Linked DNA regions of Accumulibacter sp.. The protein of the gene in region 2 interacts with the protein of the main gene of each other region in a pairwise test. Links are inferred from orthologs where the notes say so. Each region holds a gene or a part of one and is shown on either strand. Other genes may lie near its edges. The genes, in order: ftsZ and rlmN.

Evidence for each region.
Region 1: the proteins of rlmN (region 2) and ftsZ interact in binary tests that used the Escherichia coli proteins (3 or more experiments, as listed by UniProt). The link is inferred for Accumulibacter sp. from one-to-one orthologs.

Annotation. Positions count from the first base shown.
Region 1 is NZ_JAZKUG010000001.1:1,013,533-1,020,043, forward strand. Bases 2,882-5,695 are described here. They hold ftsZ (cell division protein FtsZ), read right to left. Parts: upstream 4,965-5,695; coding sequence 3,798-4,964; downstream 2,882-3,797. Other genes in these bases: lpxC (UDP-3-O-acyl-N-acetylglucosamine deacetylase), read right to left, coding at 2,882-3,703; ftsA (cell division protein FtsA), read right to left, coding at 5,030-5,695. Also shown: V5B60_RS04440 (hypothetical protein), read right to left, coding at 1-541; V5B60_RS04445 (thymidylate synthase), read left to right, coding at 710-1,531; V5B60_RS04450 (dihydrofolate reductase), read left to right, coding at 1,541-2,071; V5B60_RS04455 (DciA family protein), read left to right, coding at 2,160-2,594; V5B60_RS04460 (hypothetical protein), read right to left, coding at 2,581-2,769; more of lpxC, read right to left, coding at 2,774-2,881; more of ftsA, read right to left, coding at 5,696-6,259; V5B60_RS04480 (cell division protein FtsQ/DivIB), read right to left, coding at 6,256-6,511. UniProt on the Escherichia coli protein: Essential cell division protein that forms a contractile ring structure (Z ring) at the future cell division site. The regulation of the ring assembly controls the timing and the location of cell division.
Region 2 is NZ_JAZKUG010000001.1:3,720,088-3,726,659, forward strand. The notes cover bases 2,295-5,169. They hold rlmN (23S rRNA (adenine(2503)-C(2))-methyltransferase RlmN), read left to right. Parts: upstream 2,295-3,108; coding sequence 3,109-4,230; downstream 4,231-5,169. Other genes in these bases: V5B60_RS16275 (TRAP transporter large permease), read left to right, coding at 2,295-2,417; ndk (nucleoside-diphosphate kinase), read left to right, coding at 2,652-3,080; pilW (type IV pilus biogenesis/stability protein PilW), read left to right, coding at 4,221-5,021; V5B60_RS16295 (helix-turn-helix domain-containing protein), read left to right, coding at 5,018-5,169. In the rest of the region: V5B60_RS16265 (TRAP transporter substrate-binding protein), read left to right, coding at 1-355; V5B60_RS16270 (TRAP transporter small permease), read left to right, coding at 439-1,137; more of V5B60_RS16275, read left to right, coding at 1,134-2,294; more of V5B60_RS16295, read left to right, coding at 5,170-5,923; ispG (flavodoxin-dependent (E)-4-hydroxy-3-methylbut-2-enyl-diphosphate synthase), read left to right, coding at 5,938-6,572.

The DNA.
Region 1 (6,511 bases), 2.7 Mb from region 2 along the record:
GCGACTTCTGCGCGTAGCCACCTTGCTCGGCTGCCAGATAGCTCGCGCCCAGCGCCTGCCAGACTTCCGCACCGGCGGCGGCGTAGCGGAACGCGAGCCACTTCAGCTGACAGCGACGCGCCGCGAGCAGGCGCGCCTCGATCAGGGGAAGTGACGCCTTGAGTGCATCGCTGCCCTTGCTGCGCGGTTCCAGCCGTGCGCGCGACAGACACAGCGCGTAACTCGCTGCGACTTCGACGCAGAAAACGTGGCAGCGCGTCCAGATGCGGCCTCGCTCGGCCGGAGAGAGGTGTGGCGACTGCACGTAGTCCCGCCCCAGACGACGCAGATGCGGCTGGGCGGCCTCATCGAGCTGGCGCAGGACATCGAAGTAGCGATCGACGCGGAAGTTGCGGGCATGCTTGAGCGACTCGAACCAGGTCGTCACCTCCTCGACGGCGTTGGCGGGCCGGGCGACCAACAGCTCGGCGACGATCCGCTTCAACTCCTTGCCATCAGCCAGCGGATGGTCGGGACGCTGCGGGAACAGGTTGAGAATCATCGGTGAGCCGGCCTCGTCACGGGTCGCCAAGTTGGAAGAGCAATTGTAATGCATGCGAGCAGGAGCGAGGTCGCAGCCATGTCGGTCGGCAACATTACTGGGGCTTGGGGCAGGCCGTCACCCCAGCATGGCTTACAATTGGGCACGGGACATCGGCTGGGGCAAGGGATGAGGCAGTATCTGGACCTGATGCAGCACGTGCTGGACAAGGGCTGCGCGAAGGGGGACCGTACGGGCACCGGTACGCGGTCGGTGTTCGGCTGGCAGATGCGCTTCGCGCTCGACGACGGCTTCCCCTTGCTGACGACAAAACGGCTTCATCTGCGCTCGATCGTGCATGAGCTGTTGTGGTTTCTGCGCGGGGAGACGAACATCCGCTACCTGCGGGACAACGGGGTCCGTATCTGGGACGAATGGGCCGACGCGAACGGTGATCTCGGGCCGGTGTACGGCCATCAATGGCGTCATTGGCAGACGGCAGACGGCAGACAGATCGACCAGATGGCGCAACTGGTCGATGGACTCAGGCACCATCCCGACTCACGCCGCCATCTGGTTACGGCGTGGAACCCGGGCGACGTCGAGCGCATGGCGCTGCCGCCCTGCCACGCCCTGTTTCAGCTGTACGTCGCACCCGCGCCGGCCGACGACCGGGACCAACGATCCCGATTGTCCTGCCAGTTGTACCAGCGCAGCGCCGACATCTTTCTTGGCGTTCCCTTCAACATCGCCTCCTACGCCCTCCTGACACTGATGCTGGCACAGGTCTGCGGCTACCGTGCGGGCGAATTCGTGCACACCTTTGGCGATGCCCACCTTTACAGCAACCATTTCGATCAGGCGCGGCTGCAGCTGACCCGTGAACCACGCGGCCTGCCGCGGATTCGGCTGAACCCGGCAGTCGGAGACCTGTTCGCCTTCCGCTTCGAGGATTTCGAGCTCGCGGGCTACGATCCGCATCCGCACATTGCGGGGGCGGTTGCCGTCTAGGTGCCGGCGATGATCTCGTTGATCGCCGTCGTGGCACGAAACCGGGCGATCGGCAGGGACCAGCAGTTGCTCTGGCGCCTGCCCGAAGACCTGCGCCATTTCCGCGCGACGACCGGCGGCAAACCGGTGATCATGGGCCGGAAGACCTGGGAATCGCTGCCGGATGCCTTTCGTCCACTGCCCGGCAGGCACAACATCGTCGTCAGCCGGAATCCGGGCTACCGGCCGCCCGGCGCCAGCCGCGCAAGCTCGATCGAGGAAGCGCTGCAGATCGCCGGTGCCGCCGGCGAGGTGTTCGTCATCGGCGGTGCCGAGATGTATCGTCAGACGCTGCCGCTGGCGGACCGTCTGTACCTGACCGAGGTCGCCGCCGAAGCCAGCGGCGACGCATTCTTTCCCGAACTGCCGGCAGGGCAATGGCGGGAGGTTTCACGCCGCGTCGGTTCTTCGCCGGGCAGCAAGGGTGGCACCGTGCCCGATTTCGACTTCGTCATCTACGAACGGGCGCAGCGGCAGCTCTCGGTACCAGCGGCCTCTTGACCGGGGATTGGTGGTTGGCAGAGCTGATTGCCAAGGGCTCGGCAAGCGGATAGCATGCGGCCATCGTCCTTCGTGAGGGCCGCGGCAGATGGCCGAAACCCTGCACCGCTTTCTCGGCGCACCAGATGGCGCGGCAAAGGTCCTGGCGCACGCGCAACTGTTGCGCCGGCTGGACGACGTCTTCCGGCGTGTCGCGCCGGCGCACCTCGTGCAGGCGAGCAACCTGGCGAATTTCAAGTCGGGCATCCTGGTCATACACGCGCACAACGGGGCTGTCGCGGCGAAACTGCGACAGCTCGCGCCAACGCTGGCAGACGAAGTCACGCGACGGGGCATCGACTGTCGCGGCCTGCAGATCCGGGTCCATGCGCCGCTGACGCGCATCCCGACGGCAACGCCGCAATCCAGGCCGCTCACCGCCGGCAGTCGCGAGCGCCTGACTGCCCTGCGCGAGTCACTCCCCGCGTCGCCGCTGCGCCAGGCCGTCGAGCGCCTGCTGGCGCGGTCGGCTAGACAGGAATGACGGCGACCCGCTCGATGATCATCAGCGCAAAGACCAGCAGCGCGACGAGCAACGAGTAGCGAAAGAGCCGCCAGGAGAAAGTCAGATAGCGCCTGTCGCGGGTGAAGACGAAGAGCACGGCCCCCGCGGCCACTGCCAGCACCGTCAGGACGGCGAGCAGGCGGAGCAGCCACATCCGCTCAGAAAGCCGGCGATTCCAGCCAGCGGGCCACGGCCTGCGGCGCCAGGTCACCGTTCTCGAAGCTGACGAACTCCCACGCCTCGGGGCTGGCCAACAGCCTGCGCGCCAGCAGGTTGTTCAGGGCGTGTCCCGACTTGTGCGCGCTGAAGGCGGCCAGCAACGGGTGGCCAAGCAGGTACAGGTCACCGATCGCGTCGAGCACCTTGTGCTTGACGAACTCGTCGTCGTAACGCAAGCCGTCGGCGTTGAGCACGCGATACTCGTCGAGGACGACGGCGTTGTCGAGCCCACCGCCCTGCGCCAGACCGTTCTCGTGCAGCCACTCGACCTCCTGCATGAAACCGAAGGTCCGCGCCCGCGCCACTTCGCGCACATAGGAATGGTCGGCAAAATCAATCGTCACGTGCTGCCCCGTGCGATCGATCGCCGGGTGGTTGAAGCCGATCGAGAAAGACAGCCGAAAGCCGTCGTGAGGATCGAGCCGGGCCCACTTCGCGCCGGCCGGATCGTCCTCGCGCACCTCGACGGGCGTCTTGATGCGAATGAATCGCTTGGCCGCCGGCTGTTCCTCGATGCCAACCGACTGGATGAGGAAGACGAAGGGCGAAGCAGAACCGTCGAGGATCGGCAGTTCGGCGGCATCGACGTCGACGAAGGCGTTGTCGACCCCGAGTCCGGCGAAGGCGGACATGAGGTGTTCGATCGTCCCGACCTTGGCGCCATCGCGCTCGACGCACGAGCACATGCGGGTGTCCGTGACGAGCAATGCCGATGCCGGCAGGTCGACAGGCGGATCGAGATCGATCCGGCGAAAGACGATGCCGGTTCCCGGCGCCGCCGGACGCAGGCTCATGTTCACCTTGACGCCGGAATGGAGGCCGACGCCAGCCGCGCTGACGACAGCCTTGAGCGTTCGCTGCTTCAACATGTGTCTGAAAAAAGGAGGGAATCGGCTGATTCTAGCACAGGCCGGGCGGCCCGGACAGACGCCGATTCCCGCAGAGGAGGCATGGAGATCGCGTTCAGTCGGCCTGCTTGCGCAGGAAGGCGGGGATGTCGTAACGGTCGACGCCGCTGTTGGCCAGCGCTTCGACTGTCGCGCTGCGTCCCTTGCGGACGATCGCCGGGACCTGGTCCAGAGAGGAGTAATCGATGGCGCCGCCGCCAAACGGTCCGTCGGTTCCGGTCGCCTGACGGTCGACGTTGCGGATCACCTCGAAGGGGCGCTGCTTGGCCTGCGCCTGGCCGAGGCCCGTAGCCACCACGGTGACACGGATCTCCTCAGCCATCTGCTCATCGTAGACGGCGCCGAAGATGATGTGCGCATCGTCTGCGGCGAACGCGCGGACGGTGTTCATCACTTCGTTGACTTCCTTCATCTTCAGCGAGCGGGAGGCCGTGATGTTGACCAGCACGCCCTTGGCACCGGAGAGGTTCACCCCTTCAAGCAGGGGCGACGAAACCGCGCGCTCGGCAGCGATCCGCGCGCGGTCGACACCGGCTGCGTTCGCCGAGCCCATCATCGCCATGCCCATCTCGCCCATCACCGTCCGCACATCCTCGAAGTCGACGTTGACCAACCCGGGGAAGTTGATGATCTCGGCAATGCCGCCGACGGCGTTGCGCAGCACGTTGTCGGCCGCGCGGAAGGCTTCATCCATCGAGACGTCCTCACCAAGGACGTCCATCAGACGGTCGTTGAGGATGACGATGAGCGAATCGACGTGCTTCTGCAGCTCGGAAATCCCTACCTCGGCGACTTTCAGCCGCTTGCCCTCGAAAGCGAAAGGCTTGGTGACGACGGCAACGGTCAGCACGCCAAGTTCGCGCGCCACCTCGGCGACGATCGGCGCGGCACCGGTACCCGTGCCTCCGCCCATGCCGGCGGTGATGAACACCATGTGCGCACCCTGCAGCGAAGCGGCGATCGCCTCGCGCTCCTCAATCGCCGCGCTCTTGCCGGCTTCCGGCTTGGCGCCGGCGCCCAGGCCGGTCTTGCCAAGCTGCAGCTTCTGCAGGGCAATGCTGCGGCCAAGCGCCTGCGAATCGGTATTGGCGGTAATGAAGTCCACGCCGTTCACGCCCTCGCGGATCATGTGATCGACGGCGTTGCCGCCGGCGCCACCGATGCCGATCACCTTGATCACGGTATCGCGCTCGCTCTGTTCCTTCTCGATGATTTCAAACATTGTCGCCTCCTCTGCAAAAAAATTTCACCAAACCCAAGAAACGCCTCTCGTCATCGCTGACAGGCTTAGAAGTTCTTTTCGAACCACGACTTCATGCGACCGAAAACCTGCTTCACATCGCGCGTCTCGCGCACCTTGAGACCGCGCTTGCGCTGCGTGTGGGCCTCGAGCAGCAAGCCACAGGCAGTCGCGAACCGCGGGCTCTGAACCACATCGGCAAGCGCCCCCTGATACTTCGGCACGCCCAGGCGCACCGGCATGTGGAAGATCTCTTCGCCGAGTTCGATCATCCCGGGCATCACCGAGGCGCCTCCGGTGAGGACGATTCCCGATGACAGGACATCCTCGAAACCCGAGCGCCGCAGTTCCGCCTGGATCAGTTCGTAGAGTTCCTCGACGCGCGGCTGGATGACATCGGCCAGCGCCCGACGCGACAGCTTGCGCGAGGGACGGTCGTCGACCCCGGCGACATCAAGGACGTCCTCGGGATCCGCGAGATGCGCCAGCGCACAACCGTACTTGCGCTTGATGTCCTCCGCCTCTCGTGTCGGCGTGCGCAGCGCCATGGCGATGTCGTTGGTCACCTGGTCACCGGCAATCGGGATCACCGAGGTGTGGCGGATCGCCCCCTGCGTCCACACCGCGAGATCGGTCGTGCCGCCACCGATGTCGATCAGGCAGATGCCGAGATCCTTCTCGTCATCGGAAAGGACCGCGCAACTCGACGCCAGGGGTTGCAGGACCAGGTCATTGACTTCGAGGCCACAGCGGCGCACGCACTTGACGATGTTCTGGGCGGCGGAAACGGCTCCGGTGACGATGTGCACCTTGACTTCGAGGCGGAAGCCGCTCATGCCGATCGGCTCGCGTATGCCGTCCTGGTCGTCGATGATGAACTCCTGCGTCAGGATGTGGAGTATCTCCTGGTCGGCCGGGATCGGCATCGCGCGCGCCGTCTCGATGACCCGTTCGACGTCCATCGGTGTGACTTCCTTGTCCTTGATGGCCACCATCCCGTTCGAGTTGAAGCTGCGGATGTGGCTGCCGGCAATCCCGGTGTAGACATCGCGCACCTTGCAGTCGGCCATCAGCTCGACTTCCTGGAGGACGCGCGAGATCGTCGCAACCGTCTCCTCGATATTGACGACGACCCCCTTCTTGAGCCCCCTCGACTCCTGTGAGCCCATGCCGATGACGTTGAGCCGCCCCTCGGGAGTGAGCTCGGCCACCAGCGCAACAATCTTCGACGTACCGATGTCGAGTCCAACGATCAGATCCTTGCTATCCCTGCTCATCTCTTTCCTTTGACCTCTTGAACCGCACTGGCCGCGAAGCGGAGTGCGAAACCATTCGGATACCGCATGTCTACCGCGACCGGCCGCCCGTGGCGGGCGTCCGGCATGGTCGGGTAGTACTCGACGAATCGTTGCAGGCGCGTGCGGATCGGTGCCTTCGCCTGCTCGCGTCCCAGTTCAACCAGCATGCCGTCCTCCAGCTTCACCGCCCAGGCCAGGCGCGGCGACAGGCTCAGTTGCGCTGGCCGCAGG
Region 2 (6,572 bases):
GATGTACGAGGTGCAGAAGCATCTCGCGCTGACCGACCACGGTTACCTCGGTTACGCGGTGATCGCCAACAAGAAGTTCTGGGAAGGTCTGCCGGCCGACGTCCGTGGCCAGCTCGAGCAGGCGATGAAGGAATCGACCATCTACGCCAACAAGATCGCCAAGGAGCAGAACGACAAGGATCTGGAAGGCGTGAAGAAGAGCGGCAAGACGCAGGTCTACACCCTGACGGCCGACGAGAAGACCGCCTTCAAGAAGGCGCTGGCACCGGTGCATGTGAAGATGGAGTCGCGCATCGGCAAGGATCTGCTGCAATCGGTGTACAAGGAGACAGGCTTCGATCCGAGCAAGTTCTGATCGCGGCCAGGAGGACGGAAACGGCCCGTTGGGATGCCTGACCCAGCGGGCCTTTTTGCAGGCAGTCGGAGGAGGCATTCTCTATGAAGCTACTGGACCACCTCGAGGAGTGGCTGATCACCTTCCTCATGGGGGCGGCAACGACGATCATCTTCCTGTCGGTGATGCACCGCTATCTCTCGGGCATGTCGATTCCCGGGCTGCAGGACTGGCTCTTGTCGCTCAATTTCGGCTGGGCACAGGAACTGTGCATCATCATGTTCGTCTGGATGGCGAAGTTCGGCGCCGCGTACGGCGTACGGACCGGCATCCACGTCGGCGTCGACGTGCTGATCAACCGCATGAGCGAGCAGACGCGCGGCAAGTTCGTCATTTTCGGCCTGCTCGCCGGAGCGCTGTTCACCGGCATCGTCGGCACCCTGGGGGCGCACTTCGTCTGGGAGAACGGTTTCCACTACGCCTTCTATTCCTGGTTTGGCTGGGACGTCGGCGACGTACCGGAAGGCCCGACGACGCCGGACCTCGAATGGCCGACCTGGATCGTCTACAGCGCCATTCCGCTCGGTTCGTCACTGATGTGCTTCCGCTTCCTGCAGGTCACCTGGGGCTTCATCCGCACCGGCGAACTGCCACACCACGATCATGGCCACGTCGATGGCATCGAGGAGAATCCGGACGTTGCCGAGACCTACCGTCTCGAGGACAACCTGCACCCACATGATCGCAACTACTCGCAACACCATCCGGAAGATCGGTCTGGTCAGGGAGGAGAGAAGAAATGAACGCGACGATCATCTTCGTCATCCTGCTGGTCCTCATGCTGACCGGCATGCCGATCTCGATTTCGCTCGGCCTGACGGTACTCAGCTTCCTCTTCATGTTCACCCAGGTGCCGCTCGAATCGGTGGCGCTGAAGCTGTTCACCGGCATCGAGAAGTTCGAGATCATGGCGATTCCGTTCTTCATCCTGGCCGGCAACTTTCTCACCCATGGCGGGGTTGCGCGGCGGATGATCAAGTTCGCGACCGACGTCGTCGGCCACTGGTACGGTGGCCTCGGCCTCGCCGGGGTGATGGCCTGTGCGTTGTTCGCAGCGGTTTCGGGCTCGTCGCCGGCAACCGTCGTCGCCATCGGCTCGATCCTGATGCCGGCGATGGTCAAGGCCGGCTTCCCGAACCGCTTCGGCGCCGGGGTCATCACCACCTCGGGCGCACTCGGCATCCTGATTCCCCCGTCGATCGTCATGGTCATGTACTCGGTGGCGACCAACACCTCGGTCGGCGCGCTGTTCATGGCCGGCGTCATCCCGGGCATCCTGCTGGCGATGACGCTGGGTGGTGTCACCTGGTACCGGGCGAAGAAGTTCGACTATCCGCGCATGCCGAAAGCCTCCTTCACGCAGCGCGTCAAGTCGTTCCGCGAGTCGGCCTGGGGCCTGTTCCTGATCGTCGTCGTCATGGGCGGCATCTACAGCGGCATGTTCACGCCGACCGAGGCAGCAGCGATGAGTGCGGTCTATGCCTTCTTCGTCGCCGTCTTCGTCTATAAGGACCTGACGATGAAGGACGTGCCGAGGGTGCTGCTCAACTCGGCGAACATGTCGGCGATGCTGCTCTACATCATCACCAACGCCGTCCTCTTCTCGTTCATCATGACCAACGAGAACATCCCGCAGGCGCTGGCGGACTGGATGCTCGGCCACGGGCTGGGAATGATCGCCTTCCTGCTGGCGGTGAACATCATCCTCCTGCTCGCCGGCAACTTCATGGAACCGTCGTCGATCGTCCTCATCTTCGCGCCGATCCTCTTCCCGGTGGCGATCAAGCTGGGCATCGATCCGGTGCACTTCGGCATACTGATGGTGGTCAACATGGAGGTCGGCATGTGCCATCCGCCGGTCGGACTCAACCTCTACGTCGCCTCCGGCATCACCAAGATGGGCATCACCGAACTGACCGTCGCCGTCTGGCCGTGGCTGCTGTCGATGCTGGTCTTCCTGGTCGTCGTCACCTATGTGCCGATCATGTCGCTCTGGCTGCCGAGGACACTCGGCATGATGTAGCCGTTGGCGGACACCGCGGCCTGTTCTGTCGGGGCGCGCGCGGGGCAACCCGTGTGCGCCCTTTTTGCGTTGCTGGCGAATGGCGATCGTGGCGGTCGGCGATCGATTCGCGGTCCAATTTGCGTCGCTGCCGGCACGCGTGCCCGAGTCTTGGTATAATCTTCAGGTTAGTCGTCTAGCAATATGATTTCGCGTCGTTTTTCTTCTTCATCCACCGCATCCGGAGAGTGCTCCATGGCCAGCGAACGTACCCTTTCCATCATCAAGCCCGACGCCGTCGCGAAGAACGTCATCGGCAAGATCTATTCCCGTTTCGAAACCAATGGGTTGAAGGTGATTGCCGCCAAAATGGCCTGGCTGTCACCGCAGGAAGCCGGCGCCTTCTACGCCGTGCATCGCGAGCGTCCTTTCTTCAAGGATCTGGTCGATTTCATGATCTCGGGTCCGGTCATGATCCAGGTGCTCGAGGGCGAGAACGCGATCGCCAAGAACCGCGAGCTGATGGGCGCCACCGATCCGAAAAAGGCCGAGCCGGGGACGATTCGCGCCGACTTCGCCGAGTCGATCGACGCCAACGCCGTGCACGGCTCCGACGGACCGGAGACGGCGAAGGTCGAGGTCGCCTTCTTCTTCCCGGAAATGAGCGTCTACGCCGGTCGCTAGTCTTCGCGGACCTGCCTCGTCGGTCACCATGACGGTCAACCTGCTCGATTTCGATGCCGCCGCGCTGACGGCCTTCTTCGCCGACCGGGGCGAGAAGCCGTTTCGCGCGCGGCAGGTGCTGCGCTGGCTGCATCGCTTCGGGCAGGCGGACTTTGCGGCGATGACCGACATTGCCCGCGGCCTGCGCGAGAAACTCGACGCGCAGGCGGTCGTGCAGCCGCCGCCGGTGATCGCCGATCGGGTGGCCGACGACGGCACGCGCAAGTTCCTTTTCGACGTCGGCAGCGGCAACGCCGTCGAGGCTGTCTTCATCCCCGAGGAGGAGCGCGGCACGCTGTGCATCTCGACACAGGCTGGCTGCGCGCTCGACTGCTCGTTCTGCGCCACGGGCAAGCAGGGTTTCAACCGCAACCTGACGGTGGCGGAGATCATCGGCCAGCTTTGGCAGGCGCAGCATGCGCTGGGTGGCTGGGCGGAGCGCCCGGCGAACGGCGAGCGGATGATCAGCAATGTCGTCCTGATGGGCATGGGCGAGCCGCTGGCCAATCTCGACAACACCGTGCGCGCGCTGCGCCTGATGCTCGACGACAATGCCTATGGCCTGTCGCGGCGGCGGGTCACCGTGTCGACTTCCGGCCTGGTGCCGGCCATGGACCGGCTGCGCGACGAGTGCCCGGTGGCGCTGGCGGTGTCGCTGCACGCTCCGGACGACGGTTTGCGTGACGAACTCGTGCCGATCAACCGCAAGTATCCGCTGCGCGCACTGCTCGCCGCCTGCCAGCGCTATCTCGAACGGGCGCCGCGCGATTTCATCACCTTCGAGTACGTCATGATCGACGGTGTCAATGACTCCGATGCGCAGGCGCGCGAACTGCTGGCGCTGACGCGCGAGGTGCCGTGCAAGTTCAACCTGATTCCCTTCAACCCCTTCCCGGACTCGCCGTACCGGCGCTCGCCGGCCATGCGGGTGCGTCGCTTCGCCGAGATCCTGCTCGCCGGCGGCGTCGTCACGACGACGCGCAGGACGCGTGGGGACGACATCGCCGCTGCCTGCGGCCAACTGGCGGGGCAGGTGCGCGACCGGACGCGGCGAGGGAGCCGCAGTTTCGTTCTCGAACGGGTGTCGCAGGAGGAGAGCGCATGCGGCTGATCCTCTGTTGCCTCTTCTTTTGCCTGGGCCTTGCCGCCTGCTCTTCCGGCTCGGTGTCGCCGGCAGCGAAGAAGCCCGCCGAGGACGAGGTCGATTCGCGCCAGCCGACCAAGCCACGCGACCCGCGCACGCGCGCCAAGCTGCACACCGAACTCGGCGCGATGTATCTGCAGAGCGGCAACCTGACGGTCGCGCTCGAGGAGATGAGCATCGCCATCCTGATCGATCCGGACTATGCGACGGCCTACGCCATGCGCGGACTGGCGGCGTACCGCATCCGCGAGCTGCAACTGGCCGACCAGGATTTCCGTCGCGCGCTCAGCCTCGACGGCAAGGATCCGGAGATCAACAACAATTACGGCTGGTTTCTCTGTCAGGTGGGACGTGAGAAGGAGGGTCTCGGCCATATCCAGACGGCAATGAGGAACCCGCTCTACAAGACGCCGGAAAAGGCCTACCTCAACGCCGGCAGCTGCTATGCCCGGATTGGCGACCTCGCGAGTGCCGAAGCTCATGTCGAGCAGAGCCTGCGCATCCTGCCGGGGAACCCGCCGGCGCTGCTCGAACTGGCCAGCATCAACTTCCGCAAGGGTGACGTCGAGCGGGCGCGCCACGAACTCGTCGAACTGCTGCGCCAAAACGACCCCAACGCCGAGGCGTTGTGGCTCGGCGTGCGAATCGAGCGGGCTCTCGGCAACCGTCCGGCGGAAGCCCGTTACGCCAGCCAGCTGCGACGAAAGTTCCCGCTGTCGCCCGAGGCGGAGGAGTTGCTGAAGGGAAGAGCGGAATGAACGGGCAGGGCGTTTTTCCGCTCCCGCCCGACGAGCGGCCGGCTGCCGCCGGGACGGCAGGCGAACCGCCAGCTTTGGCTGTCGGTGGTGTCGGGCAACAACTGCGCGCAGCGCGCGAGGGACGCGGGCTCAGTCTGGCCGAGGTGGCGCAGTCGCTCAAGCTCGGGCCGGGCCAGGTGGCCGCCCTCGAGAATGAGGAATGGCAGCTCCTGCCGGGCAACACGATGATTCGCGGCTTCGTCCGCAACTATGCGCGCCTGTTCGACCTCGACGTCGAGCAACTGATGCGCGGTCTCGATGCCGCCCGGCTGCAGCAGAAGCCGCAGCTCGCCGCTTCTGCCGGAACCAGCGCCAACCTGCCATCGCCGCCGGGCCGCCGGGCCGAGCGACGCGATTACCTGGCGGTTCTGGGCGGGCTGCTGTTGCTGGTGCTGGCGGTGTTGGTCTACTTCTTTGCGCCGCTGAGGGAGTGGCAGGCGCGGCTGAGCGAGATGATCGAGAGCCGCTCGATGGCGCCACATGCCGAACGCGCGCAGCCCGCGCCAGTGCTGCCGACAGCCCACGATTCGACGCCACATGCGGCTTCTGCCGAATCGGTGACCAGCGTCAGCCCGCCGAATGCCACGGTGCTGGCGGCGGCGTCCGCGGACGCGGCGTCCGCGGGCGCGGGCGATCTCAGGCTGTCGTTTGCCCAGTCGGCATGGGTCGAGGTGCGTGACGCCATGGGTCAGACGATCGTTTCCGGGATGATGCCGGCCGCCAGCCAGCGCGAGGTGGGTGGTCAGGCCCCTTTTTCGCTGGTGATCGGCAACGCGACGCAGGTGACGCTGCAGTATCGCGGCCGCGTGATCGATCTGGCGCCGCACAGCAAGGGTGACGTCGCCCGGCTGACGGTCGAGTGAGGCGGGTGCCAGTGGTGAGCGGTACGCTCGAGGGCACGCTGCGCCGGCCGACGCGGCCGGTCCGTGTGGGGCAGGTGACGATCGGCGGCGCGGCGCCGGTGGTCGTCCAGTCGATGACCAACACGGACACCGCCGACGTCGTCCGCACGGCGATCCAGTGCGCCGAGCTGGCACGTGCCGGATCCGAAATGGTGCGGGTGACGGTCAACACGCCGCAGGCAGCTGCCGCCGTGGCCCCGATCCGCGAGCAACTGGGCCGCATGGGGGTCGATGTGCCGCTGATCGGCGACTTTCATTACAACGGGCATCGCCTGCTCGCCGACCATCCGGAGTGTGCCGCGGGACTTGCCAAGTACCGCATCAATCCGGGCAACGTCGGTCACGGCCGCAAGCGCGACGAGCAGTTCGCGCAGATGATCGAAGTCGCCTGTCGATACGAGAAGCCGGTGCGCATCGGCGTCAACTGGGGCAGCCTCGACCAGGACCTGCTGGCGCGGATCATGGACGAGAACGCGCGCCGTCCCGTGCCGCAGGACGCGGTCGCCGTCATGCGCGAGGCAATGGTCGTCTCGGCGCTCGAATCGGCAGCCCGGGCCGAGGCGCTCGGCATGCCGGGGGAGCGGATCGTGCTGTCGTGCAAGGTGTCGGG